3 regions of the Streptomyces sp. NBC_00090 genome follow, and region 3 is predicted to be linked to each of the others. Evidence: riboswitches for the same ligand, from Rfam matches in the RefSeq annotation. Region 3 holds a riboswitch; each other region holds the start of a gene.

Region 1 (6,473 bases), 4.8 Mb from region 3:
GTGATGGCATGCAGGTCGACGACCATGTAGAAGGCGTCGTGGGACTCCTGCAGTGCGACGTACTGACGGACCGCACCGAGGTAGTTGCCGAGGTGGAACGAGCCTGCCGTGGGCTGGATTCCGGAGAGCGCGCGAGGACGATCAGAGGCCATGCACATCATTCTCTCAGGTGTGGGAACCGATCCCCGACTGCCGGTGTATCAAAGGTGTGAGGACGTGGGAGGGGGACCGCACCGTCGTCGGCGAGGGAGCGGTGATCGCACGGGTACGCGCCGGAGAGCCGGAGGCGTACGCGGAGCTGGTGCGCGCCCACACGGCGGTGGCGCTCCGGGCGGCGGTCGCCCTGGGTGCGGGCGCGGACGCGGAGGACGTGGTGCAGCAGGCCTTCTTCAAGGCGTACCGCTCGCTGGGGCGCTTCAAGGAGGGCGCGGCGTTCCGGCCGTGGCTGCTGCGGATCGTCGTCAATGAGACCAGGAACACAGTGCGCTCGGCGGGTCGACAGCGTGCCGTCGCCGACCGGGAGGCGGACCTGCTCGGGGCCGAGCCGCGGATACCGGAGTCGGCGGACCCGGCGGTCGCGGCCGAGGAGCGGGAGCGGAGCCGGCGGCTTCTCGACGCCCTGGACGGGCTCGGCGAGGACCACCGGCAGGTGGTGGTCCACCGCTATCTGCTGGAGCTGGACGAGGCGGAGACGGCCGAGGCGCTCGGCTGGCCGCGGGGGACCGTGAAGTCCCGGTTGAGCCGGGCGCTGAAGAAGCTGGGACTCGTGCTGGAGGGAGGTGAGGAGCGTGGCTGACGAGCGTCTGCCGGAGGACCGGCTGCCGGAGGAGCTGCGGGAGCTGGGGCGGCGGCTGCGGGTGCCGGACGTGGACGGCGAATCCATGGCCGAGCGGGTGCTCGCGCAGCTGCTGGAGGAGCGGGTCCCGACGCCCGTGCCGGTCCGGCGACGGCCCTGGTCGTGGGCGTCACCGCGGGCGTTGCCGGCGTGGGCGTGGGTGTCGGAGCGGGCGTCGGCGGTGTGGGCGTGGCTGCGGGAGCGGTGGCGGGCGCTGGTGGCGGGCCTGACCGGCGTGCTGATCGTGCTGGTGCTCACCCCTCCCGTGCGCGCCGCGGTGGCGGACTGGTTCGGCTTCGGCGGGGTCGCCGTGCGGTACGACCCGGACGGCCGCCACGCTCCGCCCGGCGCGTCGGTGCCGGGGTGCCCCGACCCGGTCCCCCTGGCGGAGGCCGGGCGCAGGGCGGGCTTCGAACCGCTGGTGCCGGGCGCGCTCGGCCCGCCCGACGCGGTCGCGGTGACGGGGTCGGCCGAGCGGGGCCGGGCGGTGATCAGCCTGTGCTGGCACGACGGGGAGAGATCGGTCCGGCTGGACGAGTTCCCGGCCCGCCTGGACATCGGCTTCGCCAAGCAGGTGACGACGCGGCCGAGGTGGGTGGACCTCCCGGACGGCGCGCAGGGCTACTGGTTCGCGGAGCCCCATCTGCTGACCTTCCCGATGACGGACGGGACGGGCGCGGCCTGGACCCATGAGGTCCGGACGGCGGGCCCCACGCTCCTCTGGACGAGGAGCGGGGGCGCGCTCACCTTCCGCCTGGAAGGCATACCGGACCCGGAGCAGGCCCGCCGGACGGCGGAATCGGTCGGCTGAGGACCGGCCTGACCCGGGCGGACCGGGGTCAGGCCGGGAGGACCGGGTCAGGTCGGGCAGACCGGGGTCAGGTCGGGCAGACCGGGGTCAGGTCGGGAGGCCCGGGGCCGGGTAGGCGGTGAGGAGGTCGGCGACCTCCGCGCGGATCGCGCCGAGCGCGTCCTCGTCGCCCGTGCCGGCCGCGGCGACACCGCGGTCGATCCACTCCGCGACCTGGGCCATGTGCTCCGTGCCGAGGCCTCGGGAGGTGAGCGACGGGGTGCCGATGCGGACACCGGAGGGGTCGAAGGGCTTCCGGGGGTCGTAGGGGACGGTGTTGTAGTTCACGACGATCCCGGCCCGGTCGAGGGCCTTCGCGGCGATCTTGCCCGGGACCTCCTTGGGGGTGAGGTCCATCAGGATCAGGTGGTTGTCGGTGCCACCGGAGACCAGATCGAAGCCGCGGGCGAGGAGCGCCTCGGCGAGTGCCTTGGCGTTGGCGACGACGGCGTGGGCGTAGGCACGGAAGGAGGGCTGGGCCGCCTCGTGGAGGGCGACGGCGATGGCCGCGGTGGTCTGGTTGTGCGGGCCGCCCTGGAGGCCGGGGAAGACGGCCTTGTCGAGGGCCTTGGCGTGCTCCTCGCGGGACATCAGCATCGCGCCGCGCGGGCCGCGCAGGGTCTTGTGGGTGGTCGTGGAGATCACGTCGACGTGCGGGACCGGGGACGGGTGGGCGCCGCCCGCGATGAGGCCGGCGATGTGGGCGACGTCGGCGACGAGCACGGCGCCGGCCTCGCGGGCGATCTCGCCGAAGGCGGCGAAGTCGATCGTGCGGGGCAGCGCGGTGCCGCCGCAGAAGATCACCTTCGGGCGCTCCTTGAGGGCGAGCTCGCGGACCTCGTCGAGGTCGATGAGGCCCGTGTCCCGGCGTACGCCGTACTGGACGCCCCGGAACCACGTGCCGGTGGCGGAGACGCCCCAGCCGTGGGTGAGGTGGCCGCCCATCGGCAGGGCCATGCCCATGACGGTGTCGCCGGGCTCGGCGAAGGCGAGGTAGACGGCGAGGTTGGCCGGGGAGCCGGAGTAGGGCTGGACGTTGGCGTGGTCGACGCCGAAGAGCGCCTTGGCGCGCTCGACGGCGAGGGTCTCGACCCGGTCGATGTTCTGCTGGCCCTCGTAGTAGCGGCGGCCGGGGTAGCCCTCGCTGTACTTGTTCTGGAGGACGGTGCCGGAGGCTTCGAGGACGGCGGCGGAGACGTAGTTCTCGCTGGGGATGAGGCGGAGCGTCTCGCCCTGGAGCCGCTCCTCGGCGCCGACGAGGGCGGCGAGCTCGGGGTCGGCGGCGGCGAGGGCGGGGTGCTGCTGGGGCACGGTCACGGTGGTGTCCTCCGGGCGTTGCGGCGGGTCCCGGGACACTGCGGGTGAGGCGCGGCGCCACGCGGGACTGTCGGGTCCCGTGACGCCCAGGCGAGCGGCGCCCCGTGTGGTCTGCCGCGCACGGCTCCCCCGGGGTCGCTTCCCCGTACGCCAGTCGCCGTGCGTGTTTGAAGACTAGCTGGCGCGCCGCCGCCGAGGTTTCCCCTTCCGGCATGCGAGCGACGATAAGAAGGGGGGCCACGAGCCACCCACCGGGCCGCAGGACGAACGGAGATCCCGTGTCGAGGACGCAAGACGCGATCGCTTCCGCGGAGGCGCACAGCGCTCACAACTACCACCCCCTTCCGATCGTCGTCACCTCGGCGGACGGGGCCTGGATGACCGATGTCGAGGGGCGCCGCTACCTCGACATGCTCGCCGGATACTCGGCGCTCAACTTCGGGCACGGCAACCGACGGCTGATCGACGCCGCGAAGGCGCAGCTGGAGCGGGTGACGCTGACCTCGCGCGCCTTCCACCACGACCGCTTCGCCGATTTCTGTACGCAGCTGGCGGAGTTGTGCGGCAAGGAGGTGGTGCTGCCGATGAACACGGGGGCGGAGGCGGTCGAGACGGCCGTGAAGACCGCCCGGAAGTGGGGGTACGAGGTGAAGGGCGTGCCGGACGGGCACGCGAAGATCGTGGTCGCGGGGAACAACTTCCACGGCCGGACGACGACGATCGTCAGCTTCTCCACGGACCACGAGGCGCGGGACCACTTCGGCCCGTACACACCGGGGTTCGAGATCGTTCCGTACGGGGACCTCACAGCGCTCGAAGCGGCGGTCACCGAGAACACCGTGGCGGTGCTGCTCGAACCGATCCAGGGCGAGGCGGGCGTGCTCGTTCCGCCGGCCGGTTACCTGCCGGGCGTGCGGGAGCTGACGCGCCGGCGGAACGTGCTGTTCATGGCGGACGAGATCCAGTCGGGCCTGGGCCGGACCGGGAAGACCTTCGCGTGCGAGCACGAGGGTGTGGTGCCGGATGTGTACATCCTGGGGAAGGCGCTGGGCGGCGGTGTGGTGCCGGTGTCGGCGGTGGTGGCCGACCGTTCGGTGCTCGGCGTGTTCCGGCCGGGTGAGCACGGGTCGACGTTCGGCGGGAATCCGCTGGCCTGCGCGGTGGCCCTGGAGGTGATCGCGATGCTGCGGACGGGCGAGTTCCAGGAGCGGGCGGCGGAGCTGGGCGAGCACCTCCACGCCGAGCTGGGGCTGCTCGTGGGCGGCGGGGCGGTGGAGGCGGTGCGCGGGCGCGGCCTGTGGGCCGGGGTGGACATCGCGCCGGCCCGGGGCACGGGCCGGGAGATCTCGGAGCGGCTGATGGAGCGCGGGGTCCTGGTGAAGGACACGCACGGGTCGACGATCAGGATCGCGCCGCCGCTGGTCATCTCGAAGGAGGATCTGGACTGGGGCCTGGAGCAGCTGAGGGGCGTGCTGTCGGACTGACGGGCTCCGTTTCGGAAGGGGGCGGAGGCGTGTCCGTACCGGCCGAGGCGGGGCAACTCGGGCCATTGACACGGCAGTTGGTCTAGGCCAATGATGCCGCCATGCCGAGACTCCGTCTGCGTCACGCCGTGCGTGCCGCGCTCGCCGCCCTCGTCCCCCTCGCGCTCCTCGGCGCGTTCACGGGACCCGCCCACTCCGCCCCGAAGGCGGCCTGGCCCGAGCCCGTCCCGGTGGTCTCCCACGTCGAGACCACCGACCCGGTCGTCTTCATCACCATCGACGACGGCTGGTACCACGACCCCGCGGCGGCGAAGCTGCTGCTCGACCGCCGGGTGCCCGCCTCGCTCTTCCTGCTCCCGGGCGCCTACTCGTACGACTCCGGCTACTTCCACACCCTGCTGAACCAGGGCCGCTCCCGCGTCGAGAACCACACCGTCAACCACCCGGACCTCACCACGCTCGACGCCGCCGGCCAGAAGGCGGAGGTCTGCGGGGCCCGCGACCAGCACCTCGCCCAGTTCGGCGACGGCCCGCGACTGCTGCGCCCGCCGTACGGCACGTACGACGCGACGACCAGGACCGCCGCCCGCGCCTGCGGGGCGAAGGCCCTGGTGACGTGGACGTACGACCTCACCAGCTGGGGCCAGTGGACCCCGCCGACGCCGACCCTCAAGGCCGGCGACATCATCCTGCTGCACTTCAACGAGACCCTGGAGCAGGATCTGAAGCGGGCCCTCGACCTGGCCGAGGCGGCCGGCCTCAAGCCCGCACCGCTGAGGGAGTACGTCCCCGAGTAGGCGCCCCCGACGTCCGTGGCGCCAGTGACGTCCGTGGCGCCCCTGGCACCCCTGACGTCCGTGCCGTCCCTGGCACCCCTGACGTCCCTGGCGTCCCTGGCATCCCTGCCGTCCCTGCCGTCCCTGGCGCCCGTGCCTTCCCTGGCGGCCCCTAGAGGATCACGTGCGGGAGGAAGCGGGCGTACTCGTCGGTGACGAGGCCCGCCGACTCCCGGATCCCGAGCCCCGCCGCCTCGTTCTCGACGACCCATGCGCCGAGCACCACCCGGTTGCCGTCGAAGTCGGCCAGCGGGGCCAGCTCCTGGTAGCAGCAGGCCTCCCCGTCCCGTGCGAAGGGCTCCGTACCGGCCTCGTGCAGGGTGACGCCCGCGCCCTCGCGGCCGAGCAGCGGCTTGGCGGCCCACCCCGTCGTCGTGGCGAGTTCGCGCGGGCCGTCGAGGTAGGCGGGGAGCAGGTTCGGGTGGCCCGGGTAGAGCTCCCACAGGATCGCGAGCAGCGCCTTGTTGGAGAGGAGCATCTTCCAGGCGGGCTCGATCCAGCAGGTGGTGCCGGTCCCGCCGCCGTTGTCGAGGGTGTCGAGGACGTACCGCCCGAAGCGGTCGGTGGTCAGCCACTCCCACGGGTAGAGCTTGAAGCAGCTGCGGATGAAGCGGAGCCGGTCGTCGACGAACCGGCGCGAGAGCCGGTCCCAGCCGATCCGCTCGACGGAGAGCGCCTCCGTGTCGAGCCCGGCCTGCTGGGCGGTCTCGCGCAGGTACGCGACCGTCATCAGGTCCTCGCCGAGCTCGTCGCCGTCCGAGTGGACGAAGTGGACGGGGCCGGGCGGCAGCAGCGGCGCCTGCCGCTTCCAGGCGTCGACGAGCCGCTCGTGAAGGGAGTTCCACTGGTCGGCGCCGGGGAACCGCTCCTCCATCCAGAACCACTGCGGGCTCGCGGCCTCCACGAGCGAGGTGGGGGTGTCGGCGTTGTACTCCAGCATCTTGGCCGGGCCCGTACCGTCGTAGCGCAGGTCGAACCGCCCGTAGAGGGAGGGGAGTTCGGCCCGTCGCCGCCAGGACTCGGCGACCAGGGACGCGAGCTTCGGATGGACGATCCCGAGCTCGGCGAACCGGTCCCGCTCGACGATGTGCGCGGCCGCCGCCAGGCACATCGCGTGCAGCTCCTCGACGACCTCTTCCAGGGCCTCGACC
Region 2 (6,473 bases), 8.2 Mb from region 3:
GCCCCGAGGTCGCGCAGCCCGCCGCGCTCGCCGCGACCCTGCGCGACTACCAGCTGCGCGGTCTCGACTGGCTCCACCGGATGACTTCCCTCGGCCTCGGGGGCTGTCTCGCGGACGACATGGGCCTCGGCAAGACGATCACGGTCATCGCGCTCCATCTGCACCGGCAGACCGACACCGCCGCGTCCGGACCCACGCTGGTCGTCTGTCCGACCTCGCTCATGGGCAACTGGCAGCGGGAGATCGAGAAGTTCGCGCCCGGCACTCCCGTACGCCGCTTCCACGGCGCCACCCGTGATCTGGACGGCCTCGCCGACGGCGGCTTCGTCCTGACCACGTACGGCACCATGCGGCTCGACACCGAGCGGCTCGCCGCGCGGAACTGGGGACTCCTCGTCGCGGACGAGGCACAGCACGTCAAGAACCCGTACTCGGCGACCGCGCGTGCGCTGCGGACGATCGGGGCACGCGCGCGCGTGGCGCTGTCCGGCACTCCGGTGGAGAACAACCTCTCCGAGCTGTGGGCGATCCTCGACTGGACGACGCCGGGGCTGCTCGGCACGCTCGGGGCCTTCCGTACGCGCTTCGCCGCCGCCGTCGAGGGCGGCGGGGACCCTGCCGCCGCCGATCGACTCGGCGCGCTGGTCCGCCCGTTCCTGCTGCGCCGCCGCAAGTCGGACCCGGGCATCGCGCCCGAGCTGCCGCCGAAGACGGAGACCGACCGGGCCGTCTCCCTGACGCCGGAGCAGGCCGGTCTCTACGAGGCGGTGGTGCGCGAGACGCTGGAGGCGATCGCGGCGGCCGACGGCATGGCGCGCCGCGGCCTCGTCGTGAAGCTGCTGACCGGTCTGAAGCAGATCTGCAACCACCCCGCCCAGTACCTCAAGGAGGAGCGACCGAGGATCGAGGGCCGCTCGGGCAAGCTGGAGCTGCTCGACGAACTCCTCGACACGATCCTCGCCGAGGGTGCGAGCACCCTGGTCTTCACCCAGTACGTGGGGATGGCCCGGCTCCTGGAAAGCCATCTCGCGGCGCGGGGCGTGCGGACGCAGTTCCTCCACGGCGGCACTCCGGTCGCCGAGCGCGAGGCGATGGTCGCCCGTTTCCAGAACGGGGACGTGCCCGTCTTCCTCCTCTCGCTCAAGGCCGCCGGGACCGGTCTCAACCTCACCCGCGCCGAGCACGTCGTCCACTACGACCGCTGGTGGAACCCGGCCGTGGAGGCGCAGGCCACCGACCGCGCGTACCGGATCGGGCAGGACCGTCCGGTGCAGGTGCACCGGCTGATCGCCGAAGGCACGATCGAGGACCGGATCGCCGCCATGCTCGACCGCAAGCGGGAGCTGGCCGACTCCGTCCTCGGGACGGGCGGGGACGCTCCGCCGGAACTGACCGAAATGACCGATGCGGAACTGGCGGAGCTGGTACGGCTGCGAGGGGACGGACGATGAGCGTGTACGGACACGGGGGCGACGAGCGGACGTTCGAGGCGCTGCCGCCCGCGAAGGGCGCGGCGTTCGCCAGGACCTGGTGGGGCCTGGCGTGGCTGAAGGCGCTGGAGGACACCGCGCTCGACGGCCAGCAGCTCAAGGCCGGGCGCCGGCACGCGCGCGCGGGGGCGGTGGGCGCGGTGTCGGTGCGCCCCGGCCGGATCACGGCGATCGTCAAGGACCGCGACGGCACGGCGCACCGCAGCGACGTGCTGGTGCGGGAGTTCTCGGAGGAGGAGTGGGAGCGGCTGCTCGACCTGGCGGTGGACAGCGCGGGGCACATCGCGGCGCTCCTCGACCGCGAGATGCCGCCGCACCTCGTGGAGGACGCGGCGGTGGCCGGGCTGGACCTGCTGCCGGGGATCGGCGATCTCGACCCGGAGTGCGGCTGCGAGGCCTGGGACCACTGCCCGCACACCTCGGCGCTCTGCTACCAGGTGGCGCGGCTGCTCGACGAGGACCCGTTCGTGCTGCTGCTGATGCGGGGGCGCGGCGAGCGGACCCTCCTCGACCAGCTCCAGACGCGCAGCGCACGGCGGGCCTCGGCGCCTGCGGTACGCGACGGGCAGGACGGCTCCGGGGACGTTGCCGGTACGGACGGCGCCGGCGGCATGCCGGGCGTGTCGGCGGCGGAGGCGTACGCGGCGCGGGACATCCTGCCGCCGCTGCCCGCCCCTCCGGCGGCCCCGTCGGAGCCGGGCGAACCGCCCTCCCTGGACACGGAGACGGATCCGGAGCCGGGGGTCGATCCGGCGGCCCTGGAGTTCCTCGCGAAGGACGCGGCGACCCGCGCGCGGCGGATGCTCGTCACGGCGCTCGGCGACGGTCCGGGACTCGTGGAGCCGTCGCTGACGGTCGCTCAGGACGCGGTGCGGCTCGCCGTCGGCTCCCCCGCGCCGTGGGTCGCGACGCGGCTCGCCGCCGGTTCGGGCAGGACACGGGCGGATCTGGACGCGGCCACGCGCGCGTGGCGGTTCGGGGGTGCGGCCGCCCTCGCCGTACTGGAGGAGGAGTGGGCGCCGGACGCCGACACTCTCGCCCGTGCGGCGGCGCTGCTCGCGGAGGCCTGGGAGGACGGCGAACGGCCGGTGCTGCGGCGGGCGACGGGCGCGCGCTGGACCGTGGTCGGCGCGGAGGCGCAGTTGCGGCTCGGTACGGACGGCCGTTGGTGGCCGTACCGCAAAGCCGGTGCCCGCTGGTCCCCGGCGGGCCCGGCGGACCGCGATCCGGCGTCGGCGCTGGCCACGGCTCTCACGGCCGACACCGCCGGAGCCACTCAGACTGCCGGGGCCGGCAGCCCCTGACCTGCGGGCCACACCCGACCCACGGGACCCACCTGACCCACCTGACCCGGTGGACCCGGTGGACCCTCCGGAGCTACCGGAGTCGGTCCGTGAGCCTGCCGCCGGTTGCGGCGAGGCTGCAGGCCACGGTGTCCGAACCGAGGAGGTAGCTGGTGCGGAAGGGGTACTGGACGAAGGTGGTCCAGCGGGTGCCGAGCGGCTGCCGCGCGGCCTTGCGGCGGAGCGGCGCACGGCAGAGCTCCGTGGCCGCCTCCCGCACCTTCTGGTCGTCGGCGTAGGTGCCGGTCAGGCGTGGCCGGGCGACGAGTTCGGCGTGGTGCGGCGTGTCGCAGGCACGCCGGAGAGCCGTGCCCGGCGTGGCGCGGTCGATGTCGAAACACTCGCCGACCCGGAGCGCCTCGAACGAGACGGGCCGGGCGGGGGACGGCGTGCGCGGCGGAGCGGTGGAAGGCGCTGTCGAGGGCGCCGCGGGAGCGGCGCTCGCGGTGCGGGATGGCAGCGGAGAAGCGCTCTCCTCGCGCGCGGAGCTCTTCCCGGGTACCGACCGCGTCGGCGTGCCGGCCTCGGACGTGCCGGCCTCGGACGTGCCGGCCTCGGACGCCTCGGCCTCCGGCGTGTCGGCCGCGGGATTGCCGGTGGCCGGGGTGCCGGTGGCCGGCACACCGGTCGACGGCGTGTCGGCCATGGGAGTACGCGCCCTCAGCGCGTCCCCCTCGGCGACGACCGGGGACGGTACGGCCACCGGATCGCCACCCGCCCGGCCCTGGACCGCGCCCTCGTGCCCGTCCCATCCGCCGGCGAACGTGAACGCGCCCACGACGAGGGCGGCCACGAGCACCGGCACGAGCGGCACGCCGAACCGGCGGGCGCGCCGCGCGGCCGGACCCGGCCGGGGCACCCCGAGGCGTACGACACGCGACCAGGCCGCTGTGGTTGGCCGCTCGGCGGGGTGGGACGAGGACACGGCCGAGACACCGTCCGGACCGGGCGCGTCCGGCACGTCCGGCCGGCGGTCCGGCGGCGGAGAGACGGTCGGCGGGTGTGGCACGGACACCAGGGTTGCCTGTCGGCGGCCGTGTGGCGAGGGATCCGGGGCCGTCGAGCGCGGCCTGTACGGAATGGTGACCATCATCGGCCATACGTTGTCCGGCCATCGCCGGAAAACGCCCCTCTCGCCCCGGCCGTCGGAACGCCGACGCCCGACCCCGCCACCTCGCCGCTCCCCCGCACCCGGCCCTACCCCGACATCCCGCCGTCCCACCACGGGAGTCCTACAGACCCAACTGGCGCTCCGCGCCCTCGACCGTCTGGGCGAGGAGCACGGCGATGGTCATGGGGCCGACGCCGCCGGGGACCGGGGTGATGAGCGAGGCGCGCTCGGCGGCCGACGCGAAGTGGACGTCGCCGATGTTGCCCGGGTTGTAGCCGGCGTCGACGACGACCGCGCCCGGCTTGATGTCCTCGCCCTTGATGAAGTCGGCCTTGCCGACGGCGGCGACGAGGATGTCGGCCTCTCGTATGACGGAGGAGAGCTCCTTGGTGCGGGAGTGGCAGTAGGTGACGGTGGCGTCGCGGCCGAGGAGCAGCAGCCCGGCCGGCTTGCCGAGGATCGCACTGCGGCCCACGACGACGGCCCGCTTGCCGCTGAGTTCGACGTCGTACGCGTCGAGGAGGCGCATGATGCCGCCGGGCGTGCAGGAGACGAAACCGGGCAGCCCGAAGCCCATGGCGGCGAAGGAGGCCATGGTGACGCCGTCGACGTCCTTCTCGGGGGCGATGGCCTCGAAGGCGGCGCGCTCGTCGATGTGCGGGCCGACCGGGTGCTGGAGCAGGATGCCGTGCACCTCGGGGTCCTCGGAGAGCGCGGTGATCGCGGCGACGAGCTCCTCGGTCGTCGTGGCGGCGGGCAGCTCGACGTGCTTGGAGCGGATTCCGGCCTTCGCGCAGCGGTTCTGCTTCATCTTCACGTACGTCACGGAGGCCGGGTCCGCGCCGACCAGGACGGTCGCGAGACACGGCGTGACGCCGGTGCGGCGGGTGACCTCGGCGGCGCGGGCGGCGGTCTCCTCGACCGTACGGCGGGCGAGGGCCGTGCCGTCCATGAGGGTGGCGGTGCTGGTGGACATGGCAACTCCTGGGCGTCGTCTCTGACCGGTGGTTCGCCCAGGCGCACGGCATCGGCACGGCAGCACCGATCGGGTGCCGACCGCCCGGGCCGCTCCCCGGTGGTGATCCACCTCAAGCGCCAGTCACGGCCCGGGGCCCACTCTACGTGAGGGGTCGGGGACCGGTCCCGGACAGGGTGCATATGCCGAGGTGCCGGGGCGCTTGCCGACGGCCCCGCGCGCGCACGACGATGGGCCCGACTACCGGGACGACCTCGACGGGGAGGCCGAGTTGAGCGATGCGTGGGTGGCCGGGACGACGGCTCAGACGCACACACGGACGGCCGCCGGCTCCGGCCCGGCGCGGCCGCTGGTCGCCGCCTCGTGGCGGCGCTCCGTACGGGCCCGGGTAAGCCAGGAGGGCGCGGCGCGGGTCGAGCTGGACGAGGACGAACTCGCCGAGCACCGTGACGGCCATCCGCTGTCGGCGGCGATGCCGGTGATCCGTGAGCTGATGGGGGCCTACGCGACGGACGGCGAGCATCTCCTCGCGGTCTGCGACGCCGCCGGGCGGATGCTCTGGGTGGAGGGCCATCCGGGCACCCTGCGCAAGGCCCGCGCGATGAACTTCGTGGCCGGAGCCCGCTGGTCGGAGTCGGCGGCCGGGACGAACGCGCCCGGGACCGCGATCGCCGTCGACCGTCCGGTGCAGGTCGTCGCCGCCGAGCACTTCCGGCGACCGGTGCGGGCCTGGACGTGCGCCGCCGCACCCCTGCACGATCCGCACACCGGGCGGGTGATCGGCGCGGTCGACATCACGGGTGGCGACGGGCTCGCGCATCCGCACAGCCTCGGCTTCGTCCAGGCGGTGGCACGGGCGGCCGAGTCCCAACTGGCGCTGGTCGGGCCGGCCCCCCGGGCCGACCGGCTCAGGCTCTCGGCGCTCGGCCGCGACGAGGCCGTGCTCTCGGTGGGCGGGCGGCGGCTGCGCCTGAGCCGCCGCCACAGCGAGATCCTGGTGGTCCTCGCGCACCGCCCCGAGGGCGTGGGCGGCGACGAACTCCTGACACTGCTGTACGAGGACGAGTCGGTGACTCCGGTGACACTGCGGGCGGAGCTGTCCCGGCTCCGCTCGCTGCTCGGTCCCGACGTGCTGCGTTCGCGCCCGTACCGGCTGGCGGGGCCGGTGGACGCGGACTTCGCCACCGTCGACCGGCGGCTCGCCTCGGGGGCCGTCTCGGCGGCGGCCGGCGAGTACGCGGGCCCGCTGCTTCCGGCGTCGCTCGCGCCCGGGGTCGTACGGCTGCGGGAGCGGCTCGCGGACCGGCTGCGGGCCGCGCTGGTGGACCGGGGCGATCCGGGGCTGCTCGCGGACTGGGCGTACAGCTCCTGGGGCGAGGAGGACGTGGTGGTCTGGCGGGCACTGTGCTCGGCGGTGCCCGCTCCTCAACTCCCGCCCGTACGGGCACGGCTCGACTCCCTGGAGACGGAACTGTCCTCCGGTGCAACGGGATTGCAACGTACGGGTCCGCAGACTCGGCCATGAGCGCCGGCCAGGGACGGCCGGCGCGTCC
Region 3 (6,473 bases):
GCATGGCCACGTAGCTCATCGCGAAGGTCCGCTGGACGTCGACGGTGCCCATGGCGAGGGTCTCCAGCCGGCCCTGGTGGGGGGTGAGCCGCTTGGCGAGGAGGGCGAGGGGCCACGCGGGCCGGGACGCCAGCCGGCCGCCGACGATGTGCAGGGCCAGCGGCAGGCCCCCGCACGCGGTCATGATGTCGGCGAGGGCCTCGGGCTCGCGCCGTACGCGCTCCTCGCCGCAGAGCCTCGCGAGGAGGGCGTGCTGGTCGGACTCCGCCAGCGGGGCGAGGGGGACCTTGACGGCGCCGGGCAGGTCGGCGAGCAGCTGCCTGCTGGTGATCAGGGCCGCGCTGGGGCCGCCGGCCGGGAGGAGAGCGGCCACGTGGGCGGCGTTGCGCGCGTTGTCGAGGACGAGCAGCACGCGGCGCTCGGCGAGCGCGGTCCGGAAGAGGAGGGCCCGGTCGTCCGTGTCGTCGGGCAGGCTGTCGTGGCGTACGCCCAGGTCCGACAGGAAGCGGGCGAGCAGCTCGTGGGCCGTGCGGGCGCCGCCGACGCAGTAGCCGCGCAGATCGGCGAAGAGGGCGCCGTCCGGGTAGGCCTCGCGGACGCGGTGGGCGACGTGGACGGCGAGTGCGGTCTTGCCCACACCTCCCATGCCGGAGATGACCACGGGCCGGGAGGGCGCATCCGCCGTGAGCAGGGATCGCAGCGCCGCCGCCTCCGGTTCCCTGCCGGTGAAGGCCTCTCCCTCGCAGGGCAGCTGGAAGGGCGGGCGGGCCGGCTCCGGGCGGGGTCGGGGGCGGGGTCGCGGGCGGGGTGCCGGGGCTCCCGCGAGCACCTCCTGGTGGGCCTGCTGGACGGCGGCTCCCGGTTCCGTACCGAGCTGGTCGACCAGGTTCCGGCGCAGCCGGTGGAAGACGGAGAAGGCCTCGGCCTGGCGGCCGGAGCGGTGCAGGGCCAGCATGAGCCGCTGGTGGAACCCCTCGCGCAGCGGTTGCTCCGCCGCGAGGGTGGTCAGCTGGGGGATCAGGTCGTGGTGCCGTCCCAGGTGGAGCTCGGCGTCGCAGCTCCACTCCAGGGCCTGGAGGCGCGCCTCCAGGAGCTGGTGGACGCGGAGGGCGGGCCCCTCGGTCTCGGAGAAGGGGGCCAGGTCCGCCAGGGGCGTGCCGCGCCACAGGCTCATGGCGGCGGCGGTCTCGCGCAGGACGGCCTCCCACTCCTCCCGCTCGTGCGCCTGCCGGGCGGCCCGGATCCGGGTCTCGAACACGTCGGCGTCGAGCTCGCCCTCGCGGACGTGGAGCCGGTAGCCGGGGGCCACGGTGCGCAGGCGTCCCTCGGTCCCGCCGTCGGCCGGGGCGGCCCGGCCCGTGACCGCGGTCCCGTCGCTGTCCGCGAGGACCCTGCGCAGCCGGGTGAGGTGGTTGGCGAGGGAGGCGTCGGCGCTGGCGGGGACCGAGTCGCCCCAGAGGGCCGCTTTGAGCGTGTCCCTGGGGACGGTGCGGCCGGCGTCGAGGAGCAGTGCGGCGAGGAGGATGCGGACCTTGGGGCCGGTGACCGGCCGCGGCTCCGTCCCGTCGTGGACCACGAGTGAACCGAGCAGCCCGAACTTCACCACCATGCCCCCGCATCAAGGTAGGGCGGGCCCGCTCTGCGGCGGATCCCGACGCCGTCCATCGTACGGTTCGGCACCCCTTGATTGATCAAACCGGCCGGGGGTTACCATATGAGCGCCGCCTAGCTCGAAAGATAAACTTGTGACTGTCAATGACGACTCGTTCACCAGCTGGAAGAACCGCGAGGAGATCGCGGAGTCGATGATCCCGATCATCGGGAAGCTGCACCGGGAGCAGGACATAACCGTCCTGGTCCACAGCCGCTCCCTGGTGAACAAGTCGGTGGTCAGCATCCTCAAGACCCACCGCTTCGCCCGGCAGATCGACGGCGAGGAGCTCTCGGTCACCGAGACGCTCCCGTTCCTCCAGACCCTCACCACCCTCGACCTGGGCCCGTCCCAGATCGACATCGGCATGCTGGCCGCCGAGTACAAGACCGACGACCGCGGTCTCTCGGTGGCGGACTTCACCGCCGAGGCCGTCGCCGGTGCCACGGGTGAGAACAAGATCGAGCGCCGTGACGGGCGTGACGTCGTCCTCTACGGCTTCGGCCGCATCGGCCGCCTCGTCGCCCGCCTCCTCATCGAGAAGGCCGGCTCCGGCAACGGTCTGCGCCTGCGCGCGATCGTCGTCCGCGGCGGTGGCGACCAGGACCTCGTGAAGCGCGCCTCGCTGCTGCGCCGCGACTCCATCCACGGCCAGTTCCAGGGCACGATCACGGTCGACGAGGCCAACAGCACCATCGTCGCCAACGGCAACACGATCAAGGTGATCTACGCCAACGACCCCTCCGAGGTCGACTACACGGCGTACGGCATCGACAACGCCATCCTCATCGACAACACCGGCAAGTGGCGCGACCGCGAGGGCCTCTCCAAGCACCTGCGCCCCGGCATCGACAAGGTCGTCCTGACCGCGCCCGGCAAGGGTGACGTGCCGAACATCGTGCACGGCGTCAACCACGAGACGGTCAAGCCGGACGAGCAGATCCTCTCCTGCGCCTCGTGCACCACCAACGCCATCGTCCCGCCGCTGAAGGCCATGGACGACGAGTACGGCGTGCTGCGCGGCCACGTGGAGACGGTCCACTCGTTCACGAACGACCAGAACCTGCTGGACAACTACCACAAGGCCGACCGCCGCGGCCGTTCCGCGCCGCTCAACATGGTGATCACCGAGACCGGTGCCGCCTCGGCCGTCGCCAAGGCGCTGCCGGAGCTCAAGGCCCCGATCACCGGCAGCTCGATCCGCGTGCCGGTGCCGGACGTCTCGATCGCGATCCTGAGCCTGCGCCTGGGCCGCGAGACCACCCGCGCGGAGGTCCTCGAGTACCTCCGCGACGTCTCGCTGCACTCGCCGCTGAAGCGCCAGATCGACTTCACCACGGCCCCCGACGCCGTCTCCATGGACTTCGTCGGCTCGCGCCACGCGTCGATCGTGGACGCCGGCGCGACCAAGGTCGACGGCGACAACGCGATCCTCTACCTGTGGTACGACAACGAGTTCGGCTACTCGTGCCAGGTCATCCGCGTCGTGCAGCACGTCTCCGGCGTGGAGTACCCGACCTTCCCGGCTCCGGCGGTCTGATCCTCCCGGCGCCAACAGCACGGCGGCGCGCCGCACTTCCCCCACGGGGGGTGCGGCGCGCCGTCGTCGTTCCGTACGGGTAGCATCGTGCCCGGCCGCGACTGGCGAAGGTGGATCACCACCGGGGAGCGGCAGTCACCCCCGTCTTTCCCGCGTGCGCGTCGACCGCCTGGGCGCCTGCGTCAGTGATGTCCCGCTGACCCAGGAGGCCTGGAGATGGAACTGCGTTACGGAATCAACCCCCAGCAGCGGGAGGCGACCACCGCGCCGGTGGCGTCCGGGAGTCGGCCGGTCCGGGTGGTGAACGGCAGCCCGTCCTACATCAACCTTCTCGACGCGCTGAACAGTTGGCAGCTGGTCCGGGAGGCGAGCCGCGTCCTGGGACGGCCGGCCGCCGCCTCCTTCAAGCACGTCTCGCCCGCCGGCGCGGCGGTGGCCGGGCCCGTCGACGAGGTGACCGCCGGGCTGTACGGCGTCGACCGCGACCGGGTCGGAGCACTGACCAGCGCCTACCTGCGCGCCCGCGACGCCGATCCGAAGTCCTCCTACGGCGACTTCGCCGCCGTCTCGCGCCCGGTCGACGCCGAACTCGCCGAACTGCTGAGCCGCGTGGTCTGCGACGGTGTCATCGCCCCCGGCTTCGCTCCCGGCACGGTCGCGACCCTGAGCGCGAAGAAGAGGGGCCGCTTCCTCGTCATGGAGGCCGACGAGAGCTTCACCCCGCCGAGCCACGAGGCCCGGGAGGTGTACGGCGTGCGGCTGACCCAGCAGCGCGACGACCTGCCCATCTCCCCCGCCCTCCTCGACGACGTCGTGTGCGGCGCGCTGACGCCGGCGGCCGCGGAGGACCTGCTGCTCGGACTCGCGGTGCTGCGCTACACCCAGTCCAACTCCGTCTGCTACGTACGCGGCGGGGCGACGCTCGGGATCGGCGCCGGGCAACAGTCCCGGGTGGACTGCACCCGGCTGGCGGGCGCGAAGACCGACACGTGGTGGCTGCGCCGCCACCCCGCCGTCCGCGCGCTCGCCTTCCGGCCGGGCATCCGCCGGCAGGACCGGATCAACTGGCAGATCCGGTTCGTCGAGGGCGACCTCACCCCGGACGAGCGCGCGCGCCTGTCCGGGGCCCTGTCCGTGCCCGCCCCCGACCTCACCGACGAGCAGCGCGGCGAGTGGCTCGCGGAGCTGACCGGTGTGGCGTTCGCCTCGGACGGCGCGCTGCCCTTCCGGGACAACGTCGACCACGCGCACCGGCACGGCGTCACCTCCATCGCCGAACCCGGTGGGTCGATCCGTTCCACCGACGTCGAGGACGCCTGCCGCGAGCACGGGATCACGCTCGCGCGCACCGGGCTGAGGCTCTTCCACCACTGATCGGCGGGGCGTCCCCTACGGGACCCAGTGGTTCCCCGAGGCCGTGATCATGACCTGGAGCTGGATGCTGGCCGAGAAGTAGCTGCTGGTGTCGACGGGAGTCGCCAGCATCTTGTTCCAGAGGGCGTCCAGCCAGGCCTGGCTGGACGGGTCGGTCATCGCCGCCACGGCGAACGGCGCGAAGAAGGCGGCCTCGCTGCCCGCCGAGATCTGGGTGCCGTTGAGCTTGTAGCCGATGGCGATCTTGTTCGGGTCGCCGCCGGTCTTCGTCTTGATCCAGCCGTTCAGTTTCCGCGCGGCCGCGAGTGACGTGGCGTCCCCGCTGGTCACCGCGTCGTCCGCGATGCGCCAGGGGGTACGACACGCGTTCCACCAGTACGCGCCGTCGTTGGGGTCCTCCAGGACCTGGCCCGTGGCGGGCCGGGGGGTGGTGTTCGTGTCGATGACGAAGTCGGGCAGCAGCCCGGTGCCGGAGGCGTACGTCGACTGGAGGCGCGAGATCTGCGTCTGGTGGGCACTGCGGACCGCGTCCCAGGCGGTGTCGCCCGTGGCCGTACGGAAGGCGCGGAAGTGGTCGACCATCCAGTCCGAGGTGCGGGACAGGTAGTAGTACTGGTCGCCGGAGCTGGTCCAGTCGCCGAGCTTCAGCAGCTTGGTCGTCGGGTTGAGCTCGTCCTTCTTGATCGCGGCGATGTGCTTGAGCGCGAGGTCCTTGTAGTCGTACGCGCCGGCGCTCCCCCACTGCTTGTCGGCGAGGAGCAGACCGTACGCCACGTCCATGTCGCCGTCGGTGGCGCCGTCACCGCCGTTGACGCTCTTGCAGGAGGCGTCCTGTTCGGCCGCGAGGAGGTTCGGGTTGATCGAGGACGGGTGGTCGATCTTCCACTTCACGAGCCCGTCGAAGATCTTCTTCGCGTCGGGGTCGGCGCCGGCCATGGTGGCGGCGATGACCATGCCGTACCCCTGCGCCTCGGCGACGTAGGGGTGGTCGGCGTCCGGCGAGATGATCTGGTACCAGCCGTTGCCGCAGTTCTGCCGGACGAAGGCGGCCTTCCACTTGTCGTAGTACTCGACGACCTTCTGGTCGATCGTCGCCTGGGCGCCGGAGGGCTTGAGCGTCCCGGCGGTGTAGGGCCTGAGGTGGCTGCCGAAGGGAACGGCCGGCCCGCCGGGGACGCCGCCGCCGGTCGGGGCGCCGTAGACCTCGACCTCCCAGAGGGAGTACCCGTACGGGGTGCCGCGCGTGGTGCCGTACACCCGGAGGTACCGGCCCGTGCCGGAGACCGCGAGGTCGTCGACGGCTCCGTCGCCGGTGGTCGTGGAGTGGATGTCGGTCCAGGTCGATCCGTCGGGCGAGGTCTGGACGCGGTAGGCCTTGCCGTAGGCGGCCTCCCAGGTGAGCTTCACCCGGGAGACGGTGTGCGTCGCCCCGAGGTCGATCCGGAGCCACTGCGGGTCGACGCCCTCCACGCTGGCCCAGCGGGTGGTGGCGCTGCCGTCCACCGCCCGGGCGGGTTCAAGACCGGCCGCCTCGACGGACGAGGCCGTCACCGGCTTTCCGGCGGAGACCAGGCCGTCGGCGGCGGCCGCCCGTTCCTGTGCGCTCGGCTGCGCCTGGGGGTGCGCCTGTGCCTGGGGGATCGACGTCAGGGGCAGCACCAGCAGTCCGGCGAGCCCGAGAAGCGAGACGCTTCGTCGACGCATGACAACTCCCTTTCCTTCGCGGCTCATTCGTTAGGAAGTTTTCCTAACCATTGAGCCGCGAGGGTAGAGAGGGCCGGGGGTCCGCGCAAGACCCCCGACCGGTCACGTGCGCGTCACGGGACGAGCCGCAGAAGGCGGTTGGGCGAGCCGCTGCCCGGGCTGGTCACCTTGTTCGGCGTGGCTCCGTTCACCAGGGCGGTCGCG

Evidence for each region. Region 3 has a riboswitch for ZMP and ZTP ahead of OG361_RS03010 (phosphoribosylaminoimidazolecarboxamide formyltransferase). Riboswitches for the same ligand answer to the same signal wherever they lie in the genome.
Region 1: linked by a shared signal. The riboswitch ahead of glyA (serine hydroxymethyltransferase) and the one ahead of OG361_RS03010 (phosphoribosylaminoimidazolecarboxamide formyltransferase) in region 3 are both predicted to bind ZMP and ZTP.
Region 2: linked by a shared signal. The riboswitch ahead of OG361_RS39265 (bifunctional 5,10-methylenetetrahydrofolate dehydrogenase/5,10-methenyltetrahydrofolate cyclohydrolase) and the one ahead of OG361_RS03010 (phosphoribosylaminoimidazolecarboxamide formyltransferase) in region 3 are both predicted to bind ZMP and ZTP.

What each region holds. Positions count from the first base shown of each region.
Region 1 is NZ_CP108224.1:5,495,523-5,501,995, reverse strand. Features, by position in the region: gene trpS (tryptophan--tRNA ligase) at 1-152, opposite strand, end outside; gene OG361_RS24735 (RNA polymerase sigma factor) at 209-796, shown strand; gene OG361_RS24730 (hypothetical protein) at 789-1,646, shown strand; gene glyA (serine hydroxymethyltransferase) at 1,734-3,002, opposite strand; ZMP/ZTP riboswitch at 3,080-3,170, opposite strand; gene rocD (ornithine--oxo-acid transaminase) at 3,281-4,486, shown strand; gene OG361_RS24715 (polysaccharide deacetylase family protein) at 4,588-5,283, shown strand; gene OG361_RS24710 (glutathionylspermidine synthase family protein) at 5,435-6,473, opposite strand, start outside.
Region 2 is NZ_CP108224.1:8,873,780-8,880,252, reverse strand. Features, by position in the region: gene OG361_RS39280 (DEAD/DEAH box helicase) at 1-1,451, shown strand, start outside; gene OG361_RS39275 (SWF or SNF family helicase) at 1,448-2,794, shown strand; gene OG361_RS39270 (hypothetical protein) at 2,868-3,842, opposite strand; gene OG361_RS39265 (bifunctional 5,10-methylenetetrahydrofolate dehydrogenase/5,10-methenyltetrahydrofolate cyclohydrolase) at 4,066-4,920, opposite strand; ZMP/ZTP riboswitch at 4,949-5,057, opposite strand; gene OG361_RS39260 (GAF domain-containing protein) at 5,192-6,445, shown strand.
Region 3 is NZ_CP108224.1:671,953-678,425, forward strand. Features, by position in the region: gene OG361_RS03000 (AfsR/SARP family transcriptional regulator) at 1-1,609, opposite strand, end outside; gene OG361_RS03005 (glyceraldehyde-3-phosphate dehydrogenase) at 1,746-3,191, shown strand; ZMP/ZTP riboswitch at 3,279-3,373, shown strand; gene OG361_RS03010 (phosphoribosylaminoimidazolecarboxamide formyltransferase) at 3,408-4,565, shown strand; gene OG361_RS03015 (glycosyl hydrolase family 8) at 4,581-6,269, opposite strand; gene OG361_RS03020 (S8 family peptidase) at 6,383-6,473, opposite strand, start outside.